3 regions of the Oceanisphaera sp. W20_SRM_FM3 genome follow, and region 3 is predicted to be linked to each of the others. Evidence: predicted binding sites of a transcription regulator. Region 3 holds the regulator's gene; each other region holds the start of a gene.

Region 1 (5,483 bases), on a different contig from region 3:
CGAAGTAGATGAGGTATAAGTCTCTGAATCGGTGGGATCAAACTGAGTCAAGTCCAACGAATCGGCTTTAGTCGGCAAATTAACACCAGTTTTAGCCTCAGTAGTCATTTGTGGCTGACCAGCTTTGTCAGGAATTTTTAATGCTTGAGTACTATTAATACCCAAACCTGCTGGCGTACCGTCGGCATTCGCTTTGTAGGTTTGTAAGAAATGACCTTGAGAGTTAGTCACAAAACCTTGGTTATCTAAGCGAAAGGCGCCGGCACGGGTAAAGGTGCGGTCCAGTGAGCCAATTTCGTTGGATACCACAAAGAAGCCACTGCCGTTAATCGCCATGTCTAGCGAGTTATTGGTGAACTGCAACGCACCTTGGTGAAACTGCTGGGACACGGCGGCAGTTTGCACACCACTGCCCACTTGGGTTTTGGCGTTAGCAAAAATAGAGTTGGCGTATACATCGGCAAACTCGGCACGGGACTCTTTAAAGCCGATGGTGTTGACGTTGGCGATATTGTTGGCCGTTACGTCGAGATCTTTCTGTGCCGCGTTCACGCCACTAAGAGCAATATTAAAAGACATGGTGGAGCTCCTTACGCCGTTTTACGGCCAGCAATTTCGAGTACTTGGTTCAAGGGAACCCCCCCTAAACCCGATAAGTTAACCAGAGTCGGGCTGTTGGCACTGCCCAGCGTTACGCTGTCTACCCGGCCAAAGGCCAAGGCGTTGAGGTCTTCACGCTGGTTGCCAATGATGCCACTGACTTTAATTTTGTAGCGCCCCGTGGGAGCAGGCTCGCCTTGTTCGTTTAAGCCGTCCCAGGTAAAGGGCACGTTGCCGCGCTGTGGGCCATCTAGGCTCATGGAGCGCACTAATTCGCCCTTTTCATTTTCGATACGGATCACCACGTTATTGGCACCCTCACCGGTTACGGCCACGCCATCTACCGCATCGCTTTGATCCCAATAAGCTAAGTTACTGGGCAATAATACTTTTTGCCCTACTAGGCTAGACGCCTGCAGCGCTTGGCTGGAGGTCATTACTTCGCTCAAGCCCGAGAGCTGCTTGCTCATGTTACTGATGCCGTCTGCCGAGGTAAACGCCGTCATTTGCGCAATCATGTCGGAGTTATCCGCCGGTTTAAACGGGTCTTGATAGGCTAATTGTTGCGTCATTAGCGCAAAGAAGTCTTCTTGGCCGAGTTGTGCCCGGCTAGGGTCTTTGGCTTTATCGGCGGGGCTTTGCTCGCCGGGCCATTTAAGGCCGTTAAGGTAATCTTGATTTACTTGCATTCGTTATTACCCCTTACCGAGGCGCAGCGTTTGCTGCAACATTTGCTTGGCGGCGTCCGCTACCTGCACGTTAGTTTGGTAGTTGCGGGACGCACTCAGCATGTCGGTCATTTCTTCTACCACGTTGACGTTGGGCTTATAAATAAAGCCTTCTGCATCAGCCATGGGGTGGTCTGGGTGAAATTCTTTCAGTAATGGCTTGTCGGTTTCAACTATGCCCATCACTTTAACACCGACGCTTTCTTGACGATCAGACAGTGCTTGTTCGAGATCGGCGGCAAATACCGGTTTGCGCGCCCGGTAAGTTTCATTGATGCTGGAACTAACGCTGTCGGCGTTCGCCAAGTTACTGGCGGTGGTATTGAGGCGCACCGACTGGGCGCTCATGGCGCTGCCGGAAATATCAAATACCTTAAATAGGCTCACATTGATTCTCCTTTAATGGCTTTTAACAGGCCGCTTATTTTGCCGTTTAAAAACTCGAGCGAGGCTTGATACTGCAGGGCGTTTTCCATGTAGCTATTACGCTCGGTTTGCACATCAACCGTATTGCCGTCACCCGTATCGGGCTGATTAGGCACGCGAAACTGCACCATGCCCGGCGGTGCTATCTCAACGGCGAAGTGCTGCTGATTAGTGCGACTCAACGAAAAGCCTTGGTCGTTTTGTGCCTGACTGAGCGCCGCCTGAAAGTCCATGTCTTTGGCTTTATAGCCAGGCGTGTCGGCGTTGGCCAAGTTACTGGCCAGCACTTCGGCACGGTTTGAACGAGTCACCAGCGCGTGTTGATGTATGCCAAAGGCTTTGTCGAATGAAATCGTCACCCTGCACCTCTTGTCTTACGTTGTGTACGTTTTTTGCCAGTAGGCGGCAAATGCTTGCCACCTGCGGCTAAAATTGAGTGTTGACTTGGGTTTGAATACGCTGTGCTTACCCTAGGTTCAACTGATGCTTATGCTATAGCCATACACAAGCAAGACTCATGCCAATAGCAAGGCACTAAGCTAAAGACCAATAGCAAAAACGTACAGAATTCCTCTTCACCGAAGAGACGGGCACACTAAAAAAACAGAAATTTTCGGTAGGCATGTAGCCGGCACGGTTTTTAAACAGAGAGTTTCGCCGGTTCTGCGCGGCAGAATATTTTAGGGCCAATACCAAACCGTGGCGAACAAGTTGCCACCTACGAAAACACCGTTACCGTAGCCGGCAACTTGTTCGCCGGGCCAGCATAGCTGGATGGATTTTAAATCCCGCTGAGGCGGGACTGGCAGCTGAAGCGCCAGACTACAAACACACATAAGGCCCTTGTAGATGTGTGAAGCAGATATTTTGATAATAAAAAGGCAATAAAAAAAGGCCCTTGCGGGCCTTAGGTTATTTGATGCGGTAGATAATGCCGGGGTTACAACGGATCATTTCAAACTTGTCTGATAAGCCGGTGAGCGATTCAGACGCCCCAAGTAGCAAATAGCCACCGGGGTTAAGTGCTTGCGCAAACTGATTCAGAATTTTCGTTTTATTGGCCGGCGAAAAGTAAATTAATACGTTACGACAGAAAATAATATCAAATTTACCGAGCAAGCTGTAGCTGTCTAACAAGTTAAAGGGACGAAAACTGACCATGTTTCGTACTTTGTCTTGCAGTTGCATCTTGCCTTCGGCCAGCGGCGTAAAAAACTGGCTTCTACGCTCCGGTGACAAGCCGCGCGCCAGCGACAGGCTATCGTAAATACCACTCTTGCATTGCTCCAGCATGCTGGTTGAAATATCGGTGGCCACAATTTGTAATCCTGGCAAGCCGCCCGGTTTGCGGGCTTGATATTCAAGGGCCGTCATGGCTATCGAATACGGCTCTTGCCCTGACGAGCTAGCAGACGACCACACTTTTAAGGTTTTGCCCGGTTTGGCCAACTCAGGAAATAGCTTGTCGTTGAGCAAGGTAAAAGGATAACAGTCACGAAACCATAAGGTTTCGTTGGTGGTCATGGCATCGATCACCGCCGTTTTTAGCTCACGCTCACGCATATTCATGGACTTTACAATCAGCTCGTCTAATGACTCTATGTGAAAACGAGCCAGCAAAGGCGACAAGCGGCTTTTAACCAAATACTGCTTATTATCGCCTAACACTATGCCGGTGCTGGTTTCTAAAAAGCGACAAAAAGCGTGATATTGTTCTTCGGTCAGATTTTTCATCTGTGTCCTTTACGGCAGTTTAGAGCGCAGCCTTCACGGCTGTGGCCAGTTCGTCGGGATGAAATTTAGCGATAAAATTATTGGCGCCGACTTTTTCAATCAATGCTTTATTAAACACACCACTTAACGAAGTATGCAAAATAACATGTAAATCTCTGAGTGCTGCATCATTACGGATTTCGGCGGTTAAGGTATAACCATCCATTTCTGGCATTTCCACGTCGGAAATAACCATGCTTAATTGCTCATGAATAGGCCCCATAGCCGCTAATTCGCGCAACTTATTCAGCGCCAGCTTGCCGTTTTCCACCACAATACATTCAAGCCCTAAGGTCTCTACTGTTTTCTGAATTTGGCGGCGCGCCACAGAGGAGTCATCGGCAATCAAAATGGGTTTTTGGGTGAGGCTTTTTAACACCGAAACTTCATCCACTAACTCTTGTTTAACGCTTACGCTGCGCGGTGCAATTTCATCAAGAATTTTTTCGACGTCTAAGATCTCGACCAATTCACCGTCAATTTCGGTGACGGCTGTCATGTAGTTAGAACGGCCCGTGCCCTTTGGTGGCGGTAAAATCGCTTCCCAGTTCATATTAACAATGCGCTCAACTGAGCTGACTAAAAAGCCCTGTATGGAGCGGTTATATTCAGAAATAATCACGAAACTGGTGTCGGTTTGCTCAACCGGACGCCCACCCATGGCCTTACTGATATCAATAATAGAGATGGTTTGACCACGAACATTGGCCACACCTTTAATCACTGCATTACGCTGCGGCAAGGCCGTCAACTTAGGGCACTGCAATACTTCCTTGACCTTGAACACGTTAATGCCAAATCTTTGACGCCCGTTAAGTCTGAACAACAATAATTCCAGTCTGTTCTGACCTACCAGTTGTGTTCTTTGGTTTACCGAGTCGAGTACGCTCGCCATATACAGTTTCTCCATTAATGCCGTGGTAAGGTGTCCGTCCATGGCATGCTCTATGCATGATTGTACTTATTAGTAAGTGCTTATTGTATTTACGTATCGCGTTTACGCTGTTAACCGGCGCTAGCTTAGCATCCGCTAACAGCAGACGCTATCAGCGCTCAGTCAAGACGTGATATCGCACACTTCTTTATATCGGCCAAGAGGAAAGAATGCTTAACAGAATCTTTTTACCGTGCAACGCCATCAGGCAAAGCATGCGCGCATTATGTTTATTGCCCACCCTGTTCTTGCTACTGATCGGATTAGGTTCAGCGCAGGCGCAAACCTTGGGTGACAGCAGCGTGCATGATGAAATTCGCCGCTACGCCGAAGATTATGTTCGCGATCTCGTGCCTGTGCAGCCAGACGATAAATTAGAAGTGAATGCCGCCAGCATTGACACCCGCTTAGTCCTAACCGAATGCCTAGGCCAACTGACCGCGGATATTCGCGGGGCTGGTGAAGTTAAACGTAACACTCATGTATTTTTGCAATGCCATGAAACGCCCAGCTGGGAAATATTTGTACCGGTACGGGTAAAAGTTCTTAAACCCGTGGTCACCGCCAGTGATCCAATAACACGCAATACCTTGCTGCAAGCACAGCATTTAAGTGTGGATTATCAAGATGAAGTTTTGCTGCGCGGCGATGTATTTAATAATCCGGCCGATTTGATTGGCTCTCGCACCAAACGCGACTTGCGCCCCGGGCAGCCTATTTTAAATAACCAGTTGTGTGTGGTGTGTAAGGGAGACAAAGTCAGCATTTTGGCGCAGACTGGCGGGCTCACCATAAAAACCGACGGTATGGCCAAAGAAGACGGCTCATTTAATGACACTATTCGCGTCAGTAACGCCAACTCTGGCCGAGAAATTAGTGCCCAAATCATGTCCGCTGGCCAAGTGCAAGTTAAGCTGTAAATTCTGCTAAAGTTATCACGTATTAAGCCGATACCCCTTTTACGCAGCAGCAGAATAGGACTTTCACTATGGCTATCGACAAATTACCCGTTGGATTTGGCA
Region 2 (5,483 bases), on a different contig from region 3:
GACAGTTTGCCCCAACATGAATTTCGCACCGAAACGCCTTGGACCAATAGCGAACATCAATTTAGCGGTGTGTTATTAAAAGATTTATTACATCGTATTGATGCAAAAGGCTCCCACATTAAAGCCGTGGCTTTTAATGACTATTTTTCTGAATTTGACGCAGACACACCAGAATTAGCCTCTTTATTATTGGCCACCCGTATGGATGGTAAGCCGATGCGTATTCGTGATAAAGGGCCGACTTGGCTGATGCTGCCTTTGTCTGATTTGAAACAATTAGATAATAAACGCTATCACGAACTCTTGATCTGGCAGCTCAGAACCCTGGATGTGCAATAAGTGAATAAAATTAAACTGCTCACCCTGCTGGCTATTGCCTTGTTGTTCGGTGCTAGCTCAGTCTATAGCTACTACCGTGACTTTGAAGTGGTGCGCCATGTGTCTGCCACCATAAAGGCGGTGGGTTGGAGTAGCTCAGAGCTGGAAATGGAAGTGGTTAAATTTGATCGTGCACTCACCGCCTTAGCGGCGGGCATCGAAGATCAGGAGTATGTGCAGCTGCGTTTTGAAGTGCTCTGGAGTCGCGTTAATAGCTTATTAGAGGGTAAAGAAAATCGGCCACTGCGTGAGCAGCCTGGCGTGTTGCCCGTGCTCGATGATTTGTTATTTCAGCTTCAGCTGTGGGAAGACAGCGTATATCAGCTGAGGACACAAGATCGCGTTGAGATTACTAGATTGCGCTCCGAATTGGCGCATTTTCAGCATTTAGTACGAGAAATTAACGTCGAGAATTATTCGGGCGACAATGTGTGGCGCCAATTAGACGTCATTCAAGGCTCACATCGTCACTCCAGTTTGTATTTAGTCGGCCTGTTAATAAGTGGTGGCTTAATGATGTGGCTGTTGGTACGCGAAAATCGACGCAATCGCCAGCTTGCCTATCACGACATGCTGACGGGTCTGCCTAATCGTATGTATTTTTATCAGATGATGAAACAGGCCATGCAGTGGGCGGATCGCCATCACTGCCGTTTGGCTGTGCACATGGTGGATCTAAATAACTTTAAGGCCGTTAACGATAGCTTAGGCCATGAAGTGGGCGATAAATTACTTAAAATAGTGGCCGATCGTTTGCGTGGTACTGTAGGTAAGCAGGGGGATGTAGCTCGGTTAGGCGGTGATGAATTTGTGATCATACAACGCCTATCCCAAGGACAAGATGCCAGCGCCATGGCGACTCAGCTGTGGCGCTCCATTGGCCGTGATGTGGCCTTGCCTGACGGTTGTTTATCGCCACAGGCCTGCATTGGCACCAGTTTATATCCTGCCCAAGGACGGAGTATCGCCGAGCTGCTGTGCCATGCGGATACGGCTATGTATTACGCTAAACATAATCGACAAGTGGCCATACAACTCTATGAAAGTGGTATGGATGAGCGACGTTTACGTCGCCAAAAGCTCGCCATTGCCTTGCAAGCCGCCATCGAACAAGATGCCTTAACGCTGCATTACCAGCCTATCTATCGCTTAAAAACAGGTCAGATTGAGTCGGTAGAAGCCTTGCTGCGTTGGTCGCATTTAGAATATGGCGCCGTGCCGCCACTGGAGATAATCTCGATTGCCGAGCAACACGGTTTGGCCCATCGGCTTAATGAATGGGTGTTGCTTAGTGCCTGCGCGCAGGCGCACCAATGGCAGCAACTCGGTCATCAGCGGCTTAAAGTAAACGTCAATATTAGCCCCAGTATCTTTATGGATGGCGAGCTGGCGAATACGGTGCGCCGCGTATTGCGCCTCACCCAACTTAAGTCGGCATCCTTAGTGTTAGAAATTACCGAAGACACCAGTTTATGGGATACGGCGGGCTCTGAGGATCAGCTTAAGCAGCTGCGGGCGTTGGGCATTGAGATAGCGCTCGATGACTTTGGTACCGGTTATTCTTCTTTTAGCCATTTACGGCAATTGCCACTGAATAAGCTAAAAATCGATAAGTCATTTGTGGCGGACATGGTCACGGATCTGCGCGCTTATCACTTGGTAAAAACGATTATCTCACTGGCGCACAGCCTAGACATGAGTGTGGTGGCCGAGGGCATAGAAGATGCAGAGCAAGCAGATAAATTGCAGCAATTAGGCTGCGAGTTAGGTCAAGGTTATTTGCTGGCTAAGCCAATGCCGGCGGCGGCCATGAGCGAAGCCTTGCAAGCGTCAAGAACAGGTCCGCGCAGCCTAGCTAACGCCTAACGATAGCGCCTATTGAGGCTGTGCTCGGTGGGCTAAGTCGCGCTGAGTGTGCACCATGCTGGTGCGAGCATTCAATAGTTTGCTCTACAATGGTGCGCTATGGGTATTTTTATTGTCTCCACGGACAGAAATAGCTTAGTAAGTAACATAATGTTTTGATTTTATGAGTATTTTATAGTTGGCATTAAATTTGCTATATTCTGCATACTTGTAGAAAAACCCTGATATGGCTGATGACGATGAGCGTAACGCCCAGCCTCACCCCTCTGGGGTATGGCGCAGATCGACTGTGGCTGGCCGAGCTGGACATTAAACTGGTTCCAATAGCCGACAAAACACACCTCAAGCAGTTAGCCTTTACTGGCCCCTTACGTATTCAACGTCCTTTCTATCCCGAAGGCGGTGTTTGTCACCTCTATGTGCTGCACCCGCCCGGCGGTCTTGTATCTGGCGATCAACTCAAAATTCAGGCCTTTTGTGCCGCCAACAGCCAAAGTCTGCTGACCACGCCTTCTGCCGGTAAAATTTACGGCCGCGACAGTGACGGCGTTGCCCAAGGGCAAAGAGTGCGGCTGCAGTTAGCCAATAACGCCGAATGTGAATGGTTACCGCAAGAAACCTTGATTTTTCGTGATGCGAATGCGCTGCTGGACACCCAAATTGAACTGGATACAGAGGCCCGTTTTATCGGCTGGGATCTGGTGTGCTTAGGGCGACCGGCGGCGGGAGAAGTGTTTAACAAAGGCCGGTTAGACCAACGCATTCGCCTATGGCGCAATGGGCGCTTATTGTTTAACGAACGTTTGCAACTCACGGCGGACAGTGAGCTGCAACACAGCCGAGTCGGATTGGCCGACCAATGCGTGTTTGGCACCTTGGTCGCCAGTGGCCCAGAGCTTGACGCTGCACCACAGACTGAGTTGCTCAATGCCTTGCGATCTTGCCTACCCAGCCCCGTTTTTACTGTTACCCAACGGCTAGGTGTGTTGCTGGTACGCTATTTAGGCAATGACATGAACCAATGCCGAGCTGGCATGTGGCAGGCTTGGTCGTTGACCCGACCCGTGCTGTTAGGGCGTCCCGCCTGCATTCCGCGAATTTGGCACACTTGATTTAGTAAACATGAATTTTGGCAAACATATGTTTGGCAACAATAAAGGAACACAAGCATGGAACTGAGCCCAAGAGAAAAAGACAAGTTATTGCTGTTTACCGCCGGACTTCTGGCCGAGCGCCGCTTGGCGCGAGGGTTAAAGCTTAACTATCCCGAGTCTGTGGCCTATTTATCGGCAGCCATCTTGGAAGGTGCTCGCGATGGGCGCACCGTGGCCGAGCTGATGGGCAGTGGTCGCAATTTGCTGACCCGCGAGCAGGTGATGGACGGCGTGGCCGAGCTAATACTAGAAGTGCAAGTCGAGGCTACTTTTCCCGATGGCACTAAGCTTGTCACCTTACACAATCCCATTCAGTAATAGGAAGCGACATGAAACCTGGAGCGCTACAGCTGGCCGCCGGCGACATTGAATTAAATGTCGGTCGCGAACGTCGCACCATTTTGGTGGCCAACACAGGTGATAGACCCATTCAAGTGGGTTCCCATTATCATTTTGCCGAGGTCAACCCAGCGCTGACATTAGACCGAACACAAGCGTTGGGCTTTCGGCTTGATATCGCCGCGGGCACCGCGGTGCGCTTTGAACCTGGGCAAGAGCGTAATGTTACGCTGGTGGCCTTAGGCGGCTTACGTCGAGTGTACGGTTTTAGGGGCGAAGTAATGGGCCCATTAGGAGAGCAAAATGTCTAAGATCAGTCGCACCGCCTACGCAGAAATGTTTGGCCCCACCACAGGTGACCGTATTCGCTTGGCCGATACACAGCTTTGGATCCAAGTTGAGCATGATTACGCCCAGTATGGTGACGAAGTGACCTTTGGTGGCGGCAAGGTGATCCGCGATGGCATGGGCCAAAGCCAACTTGGGGATGCGGATACCGTAGATACCGTGATCACCAATGTGGTGATTTTGGATCACTGGGGCATAGTCAAAGCCGATGTGGGCATTAAAGATGGTTTGATTGTCGCCATCGGCAAGGCCGGTAATCCGGACATTCAAGAGGGCGTGACCATTAATTTGGGTGCCTGCAGCGAAGTGATTGCCGGTGAAGGAAAAATGCTCACCGCCGGTGGCGTAGACAGCCATATTCACTACATTTGTCCGCAACAAATTGAAGAGGCCATTTGCTCTGGCATTACCACCATGATTGGCGGCGGCACGGGGCCGGCCACTGGCAGCAAGGCCACCACCTGCACGCCGGGTGCCTGGCATATTGCACGTATGTTGCAAGCCACGGATCAGTTGCCCATGAATTTTGGTTTTATGGGTAAGGGCAACGTAAGCGTGCCTGGGCCCTTGCGTGAACAGCTTGAAGCCGGCGCCATGGGGTTGAAGTTGCACGAAGACTGGGGCTCTACGCCCGCCGCCATCGATAACTGCTTGTCGGTCGCCGAAGAATTTGATGTGCAAATCGCCATTCATACCGACACCTTGAATGAGTCGGGATTTGTCGATGACACCCTAGGCGCATTTAAAGGGCGCACCATTCACACCTATCACACCGAAGGGGCGGGCGGCGGCCATGCACCGGATATTTTAAAAGCCTGTAGCCTGCCCAATGTGTTGCCCTCGTCCACCAATCCTACGCGCCCCTATACCATAAATACCGTAGACGAGCATCTGGATATGCTGATGGTCTGCCATCATCTTGACCCTAATATTCCGGAAGACGTGGCTTTTGCCGACTCGCGTATTCGCAAAGAAACCATAGCCGCCGAAGATATTTTGCAAGACTTAGGCGTGATTTCGATGATCTCCTCCGACAGTCAGGCCATGGGCCGGGTGGGCGAAGTGGTGTGCCGCACTTGGCAAACGGCTCATAAAATGAAGACGCAGCGCGGCCTGTTACCAGAAGATGAAGCGCTAGGTTGTGATAACTTTCGCGCCAAACGCTATATCGCCAAATACACCATTAATCCGGCCATTGCTCATGGGATCAGCCATATGGTGGGCTCAATCGAAGTCGGTAAGCTGGCAGATCTCGTGTTGTGGGATCCGGCTTTCTTTGGCATTAAACCGGCCTTGATCTTAAAAGGTGGCAGCATTGCTTATGCCCCAATGGGCGACATTAATGGCTCAATTCCTACGCCACAGCCGGTGCACTATCGACCCATGTTTGGCGCCCAA
Region 3 (5,483 bases):
CGGCGTCCTATCCGATGGCCTGATCTATTTAGGTAACCAAGGCGAAGAATTCAAAACCTTTAATACCAAAGACGGTTTTGGCATGAAAGCGCTAATGAATGCAGGCATAGACGTCGCAGTGATCACGGGCCGTGATTCAAAAATAGTAACTGACCGCATGGCCGCCCTCGGCGTAACCCATGTCTACCAAGGCCAAAGCGATAAACGCATCAGCTTTAACGTCCTGCTCAAGGACTTAAACCTTAAACCTGAGCAAGTGGCTTATATCGGCGATGACGTGGTCGACTTATCGGTCATGGAATTATGTGGCTTAGGCGTGGCGGTCCATGATGCTCATCCCCTAGTGCGCCAGCGTGCAGATTACACAACTCAGTTAGCCGGTGGCCGCGGCTGTGTGCGCGAGCTGTGTGACTTAATGCTGGAGGCGCGCGGTGTTTTGCACCTTGCTCAAGGTATGAGCGTATGAGCCGTCAAACACTCATTTTTGGCGGCCTGTTTGTGTTGGCACTGATTTGCTGGCAGTGGTTTGAACCTGCCCAAGACCAAGCGGTCAATCAGCAAAACTATCAACCAGATTTTATTGCTAAGCAACTACAAAGCGTACAATACAATCAACTCGGATTACCCTATCGCGGCTTAACTGCCGAGTATGCAGAGCACTACGAGCCGCTGACCATGACCCTAATGGAAAAACCTGTTATCTTGCTCTATTCGCCCGACGGCCAGCCACAGTGGCAGCTCAGTGGTGATGAGGGCATGGTCAACACAGGTGACAATGCCATCTTAAACGGCGATGTGGTAGGCAAGGGACTGCAAGCGGATGCAGCCATCAAAACGCTGAACACCGAATATCTGGAACTGGATTTTATTAATAATCAGCTACGCTCTAACCGAGCGGTACAACTGAGTGGCCCCAATTATCAGGCTAATGGTCTGGGTTTACTGGGAAAGATCGATCAACAAACGGTGGAACTACTGCATGATACTCAGGCAAGCTACACGACTCCTTAGTCTATCCGGATTATGTCTGACCAGCCTTTTAGCGCTGGGCATAAACCTAGCTCAGGCTAAAGAATCGGATTATAAGGAGCCTGTAACCATAGACTCAGGCAGCCAACTGGTAGAGCTGGCCGACAATAAGGTGACCTTTACCGATAATGTAGTCGTCAAACAAGGTACGCTCGACGTGCGCGCCAGTAAATTAGTGGTCACGCGTAACGACGAGGGCCTGCAGACTATGACGGCCTACGGCTCACCCGCCACCTACTATCAGGTGCTCGACAGTGGCCAACCGATTAATGCCAAGGCCAAGCAGATCACCTACGACATTAAAACCCGTACTATTACCCTGCTTGACAATGCCGAGCTCAAGCAAAACGACAACATAGTTACCGGCTATCGCATTCGCTACTTTATTGATAAAGAACAAATGGAAGCAGAAGGCCAAGGCAGCAACGGACGCGTAAAAACGATCTTCTTGCCTGAACAGCTGCAGAACATGAATAAAAAAGAGGCTAAACCCTAATCATGGCGACCCTGAACGCACGCGGACTGCAGAAAAGTTACAAGGGCCGTCAAGTAGTGGCCGATGTAAGCATCACCGTAAAAACTGGCCAAATCGTCGGTTTACTGGGCCCAAACGGTGCTGGTAAAACCACGTCTTTTTATATGATAGTAGGCTTGGTACAGCGTGATGCGGGCAGCATTACCATAGATGACCAAGATATTAGTCATCAGCCGATGCATGTTCGCGCTCGCGCCGGTATCGGCTACTTACCCCAAGAAGCCTCCATTTTTCGACGACTTAGCGTGGCCAACAACATTATGGCCGTGCTAGAAACACGTAAAGAGCTCAATGCCGTAGCGCGCATCGAAAAAATGGAGCAGTTGCTCGAAGAATTTAATATTGGCCATATTCGTGACAGCATGGGCATGAGCTTATCCGGTGGTGAGCGCCGCCGTGTCGAAATAGCCCGCGCCTTGGCCGCAGAGCCGCGCTTTATTTTATTGGATGAGCCCTTTGCCGGCGTCGACCCTATTTCGGTGTTAGATATTAAAAAAATCATCTTGCACCTGCGAGATCGCGGCCTAGGCGTACTGATCACCGATCATAACGTGCGCGAAACGCTGGATGTGTGCGAGCGAGCCTATATCGTGAGCCACGGCCATGGTATTGCCGCCGGCACCCCCGCCGAGATTTTGGCCAACGAACAGGTGAAAAAAGTCTATTTGGGTGAGCAATTTAGTCTTTAATAGACTAATAAATCGCGCGGCTATCATAGTTAGCTGCGCAACGGCCCGGCTATTTTGCAGCGCAACTTAAATGAATTTAAGTGAAGCCAAAACTCAGCCAGACCGTAACGTAAAGAGTAATACCGCCTCCTCTGCTGTTGATAAAGAAGGACTTTTGGTTGCTATGAAAGGATTTTTACAACTATGAAGCCAACTCTTCAATTACGTATGGGACAGCAGCTAACCATGACTCCCCAGTTGCAACAGGCCATTCGCCTGCTGCAACTATCGAGCCTAGAGCTGCAGCAAGAAATTCAACTGGCACTCGAAAATAATCCCCTGCTCGAGCAAGAAGAAGCCGACGAGTATGGCAACGACGATGAACTCGTACCGCAGCCAGCTGCCAAAGATGAGCAAATGGCTACCGACAAGGCCATGGAGCAACATCAGTTGTCTGATGAGATGCCCATGGACACTCAGTGGGATGATATTTATACCGCCTCCGCCGGCACCAGCGGCACAGGTGGCCTGCCAGACGGGCTAGAAGAGACCGTCTATCAAGGCGAGACCACAGAGACCCTGCAAGATTATCTGTTGTGGCAGATGCAGCTCACGCCCTTTAGTGAAACCGATCAGGCTATCGCCTTAGCTATTATTGATGCCATAGACGAAGCCGGTTATCTCAGCCTAGACATTGAGGGTATTCTGGCCTCGGTTATCGGCGGCGAGCAGCACATAGAAGCTGATGAAGTGGAGGCGGTGCTAAAGCGTATTCAGCACTTCGACCCTTTAGGCGTAGCCGCGCGCAGCGTGCAAGAATGCTTAGCTATTCAACTGAATGCCCTGCCTGCCAACACCCCTTGGCTCTCACAAGCTCAACGGCTGATCGCCGCGCACATGGATTTGCTGGCCACGCGCGATTATCGCAGCCTGCAGCGACTCACAGGCCTGAAAGAAGATGAGCTCAGAGACGTGTTGGCGTTAATTCAGCAACTCGAGCCAAGGCCTGGCAATAACCTGCTGCAACACAACTCAGAGTATGTGATCCCCGATGTGGTGGTCACTAAGCTGCAAGGGGTGTGGAAAGCCGAACTTAATCCCGAGGCCTTACCTAAGGTGCGCTTAAACCAAACCTATGCGGCCATGGGCCAAGGCCAGCAAGGCAGTGATGGCCAGTTTATTCGCCAGCACACTCAAGATGCCAAATGGTTTATCAAGAGCTTAGAAAGCAGAAATGAGACCTTGCTCAAGGTTGCTAATTGTATTGTCGATCAACAACAGGCATTCTTTGAGCATGGAGCCGAGGCAATGAAGCCCATGGTCCTGAATCAGGTAGCAGAAGTGGTAGAGATGCATGAATCGACGATTTCTCGTGTCACCACCCAAAAATTTTTACACTCACCCAAAGGGGTTTTTGAGTTAAAATATTTTTTCTCCAGCCATGTAGCTACCGAAAGTGGCGGCGAATGTTCTTCTACGGCCATTCGCGCCTTTATTAAGAAATTAGTCGCGGCAGAAAACCCGGTTAAGCCATTGAGCGACAGCAAAATCGCGCAATTACTGGACGAACAGGGGATACAGGTAGCCAGACGGACCATAGCCAAGTATCGTGAGTCACTGGCCATCCCCCCTTCCAATCAGCGTAAGCGCCTATTGTAGGCGGACTTAGAAGGAAGACTTTATGCAAATAAATCTGACTGGACACCATGTAGACATCACTGACTCCCTGCGTGACTATGTGAATAGCAAGTTTGCTAAGCTAGAGCGCCATTTCGATAATATCACCATAGTGCATGTAGTGCTGACGCTTGAAAAATTACAGCAAATTGCTGAAGCCAAAATTAACCTCAGCGGCGGTGAAATCTTTGCCACTTGTGAGCAAGATGATATGTACGCAGCCATCGACGGTTTGTTCGACAAACTCGATCGCCAAGTGATTAAACACAAAGAGAAGCTCAAGCAAAAATAACTATGGAAGTCGCCGATATACTAAGCAGGGACTGCACGCGTAGTGCCGTCCCTTGCACGAGCAAGAAAAGGGCGCTGGAAATCATCAGCGAGCTCGCAGCAGCACACCTCAACATCAACAGTCAGCAATTGTTTGACTGCCTTCTAGCACGGGAAAAAATGGGCAGCACCGGTATAGGTAACGGTATTGCCATTCCTCACGGCCGTATTAGCAATAACAATCAAGCCACCGCCGTACTGCTCACCTTTGCTGAGCCTGTGGAGTTTGATGCCATCGATAACCAGCCGGTGAGTTTGGTCTTTGCATTGCTGGTGCCAGAGCAAGAGTGTAAGCAGCACCTTAAAACCCTATCCTTGATCGCCGAAAAACTCAGTGACAAACAGATCTGTAAGCAATTACGTCAAGCCACTAGCGATGACGAGCTCTATCAAATCATGATTTCTTCTTAAGGAGTAAGTATGCAGCTGGTGATCGTCAGTGGTCGTTCTGGTTCGGGCAAAACCGTCGCATTGCGGGTACTCGAGGATTTGGGCTATTACTGCGTTGATAACCTGCCAGTAGAACTGCTGCCGAGTCTGGTTAAGATGCGCCGTGACAAACCAGGCGAAGTGGCGGTAAGCATAGATGTGCGCAACTTGCCTGACAATCCGGATAAAATGGAAGCTCTCCTTGCGGAGGTGCGTGCCATGGAAGACGTGAGTTTATCCAGTATCTTTATTGATGCAGATAATGCCGCTCTTATTCGCCGTTTCGGGGATACCCGCCGCTTACACCCCTTATCACGCTTGAGTTTGACGCTGGATGAAGCCATCCGCGAAGAAACCAACATGCTGGCGCCGCTATCGTCAGAAGCAGACTTGCGCATCGATACTTCTGACTTAAGTATTCATGATTTAAGTGAAATTATTCGTGCCCGCATCTTGGGTAAGAAAGAGCGCGAGCTAAATTGGGTATTTGAATCTTTTGGCTACAAGTATGGTATTTCACAAGATGCGGATTTTGTGTTCGATGCCCGCTTCTTGCCTAATCCCCATTGGATAGCCGAGCTCAGACCCTTTAACGGCCGCGATGAGCCGGTAGCGACCTACCTAAACAGCCAACTCGAAGTGACTAAGTACCTGTGGCAGATTGAAAATTTGCTGGTGACTTGGATGCCGCATTTAGAGCGCAATAACCGCAGCTACGTCACGGTCGCCATCGGCTGCACCGGTGGTAAACACAGATCCGTATATTTAGTCGAGCAACTGGCTCAAGCCTTTAAAACCATGGGCAAGAGCGTACA

Evidence for each region. The regulator sigma-54, encoded in region 3, starts transcription at its own class of promoters, with help from an activator protein. The targets are predictions, from matches to a motif close to TGGCACNGTTTTNGCTT.
Region 1: the regulator sigma-54 is predicted to act here: its motif matches at 2,261-2,277, upstream of flgB (flagellar basal body rod protein FlgB).
Region 2: the regulator sigma-54 is predicted to act here: its motif matches at 2,424-2,440, upstream of ACEN2G_RS02335 (urease accessory protein UreD).

The regions. Positions count from the first base shown of each region.
Region 1 is NZ_JBGQOP010000003.1:70,803-76,285, reverse strand. It holds gene flgE (flagellar hook protein FlgE) at 1-579, opposite strand, end outside; gene ACEN2G_RS02910 (flagellar hook assembly protein FlgD) at 591-1,289, opposite strand; gene flgC (flagellar basal body rod protein FlgC) at 1,296-1,715, opposite strand; gene flgB (flagellar basal body rod protein FlgB) at 1,712-2,113, opposite strand; gene ACEN2G_RS02895 (CheR family methyltransferase) at 2,667-3,488, opposite strand; gene ACEN2G_RS02890 (chemotaxis protein) at 3,508-4,422, opposite strand; gene flgA (flagellar basal body P-ring formation chaperone FlgA) at 4,677-5,381, shown strand; gene flgM (flagellar biosynthesis anti-sigma factor FlgM) at 5,450-5,483, shown strand, end outside.
Region 2 is NZ_JBGQOP010000002.1:214,458-219,940, forward strand. It holds gene ACEN2G_RS02325 (hypothetical protein) at 1-339, shown strand, start outside; gene ACEN2G_RS02330 (putative bifunctional diguanylate cyclase/phosphodiesterase) at 340-2,244, shown strand; gene ACEN2G_RS02335 (urease accessory protein UreD) at 2,484-3,356, shown strand; gene ureA (urease subunit gamma) at 3,414-3,716, shown strand; gene ACEN2G_RS02345 (urease subunit beta) at 3,728-4,048, shown strand; gene ureC (urease subunit alpha) at 4,041-5,483, shown strand, end outside.
Region 3 is NZ_JBGQOP010000015.1:50,042-55,524, reverse strand. It holds gene kdsC (3-deoxy-manno-octulosonate-8-phosphatase KdsC) at 1-466, shown strand, start outside; gene lptC (LPS export ABC transporter periplasmic protein LptC) at 463-1,011, shown strand; gene lptA (lipopolysaccharide transport periplasmic protein LptA) at 980-1,525, shown strand; gene lptB (LPS export ABC transporter ATP-binding protein) at 1,528-2,253, shown strand; gene ACEN2G_RS09610 (RNA polymerase factor sigma-54) at 2,437-3,891, shown strand; gene hpf (ribosome hibernation promoting factor) at 3,914-4,201, shown strand; gene ptsN (PTS IIA-like nitrogen regulatory protein PtsN) at 4,204-4,650, shown strand; gene rapZ (RNase adapter RapZ) at 4,660-5,483, shown strand, end outside.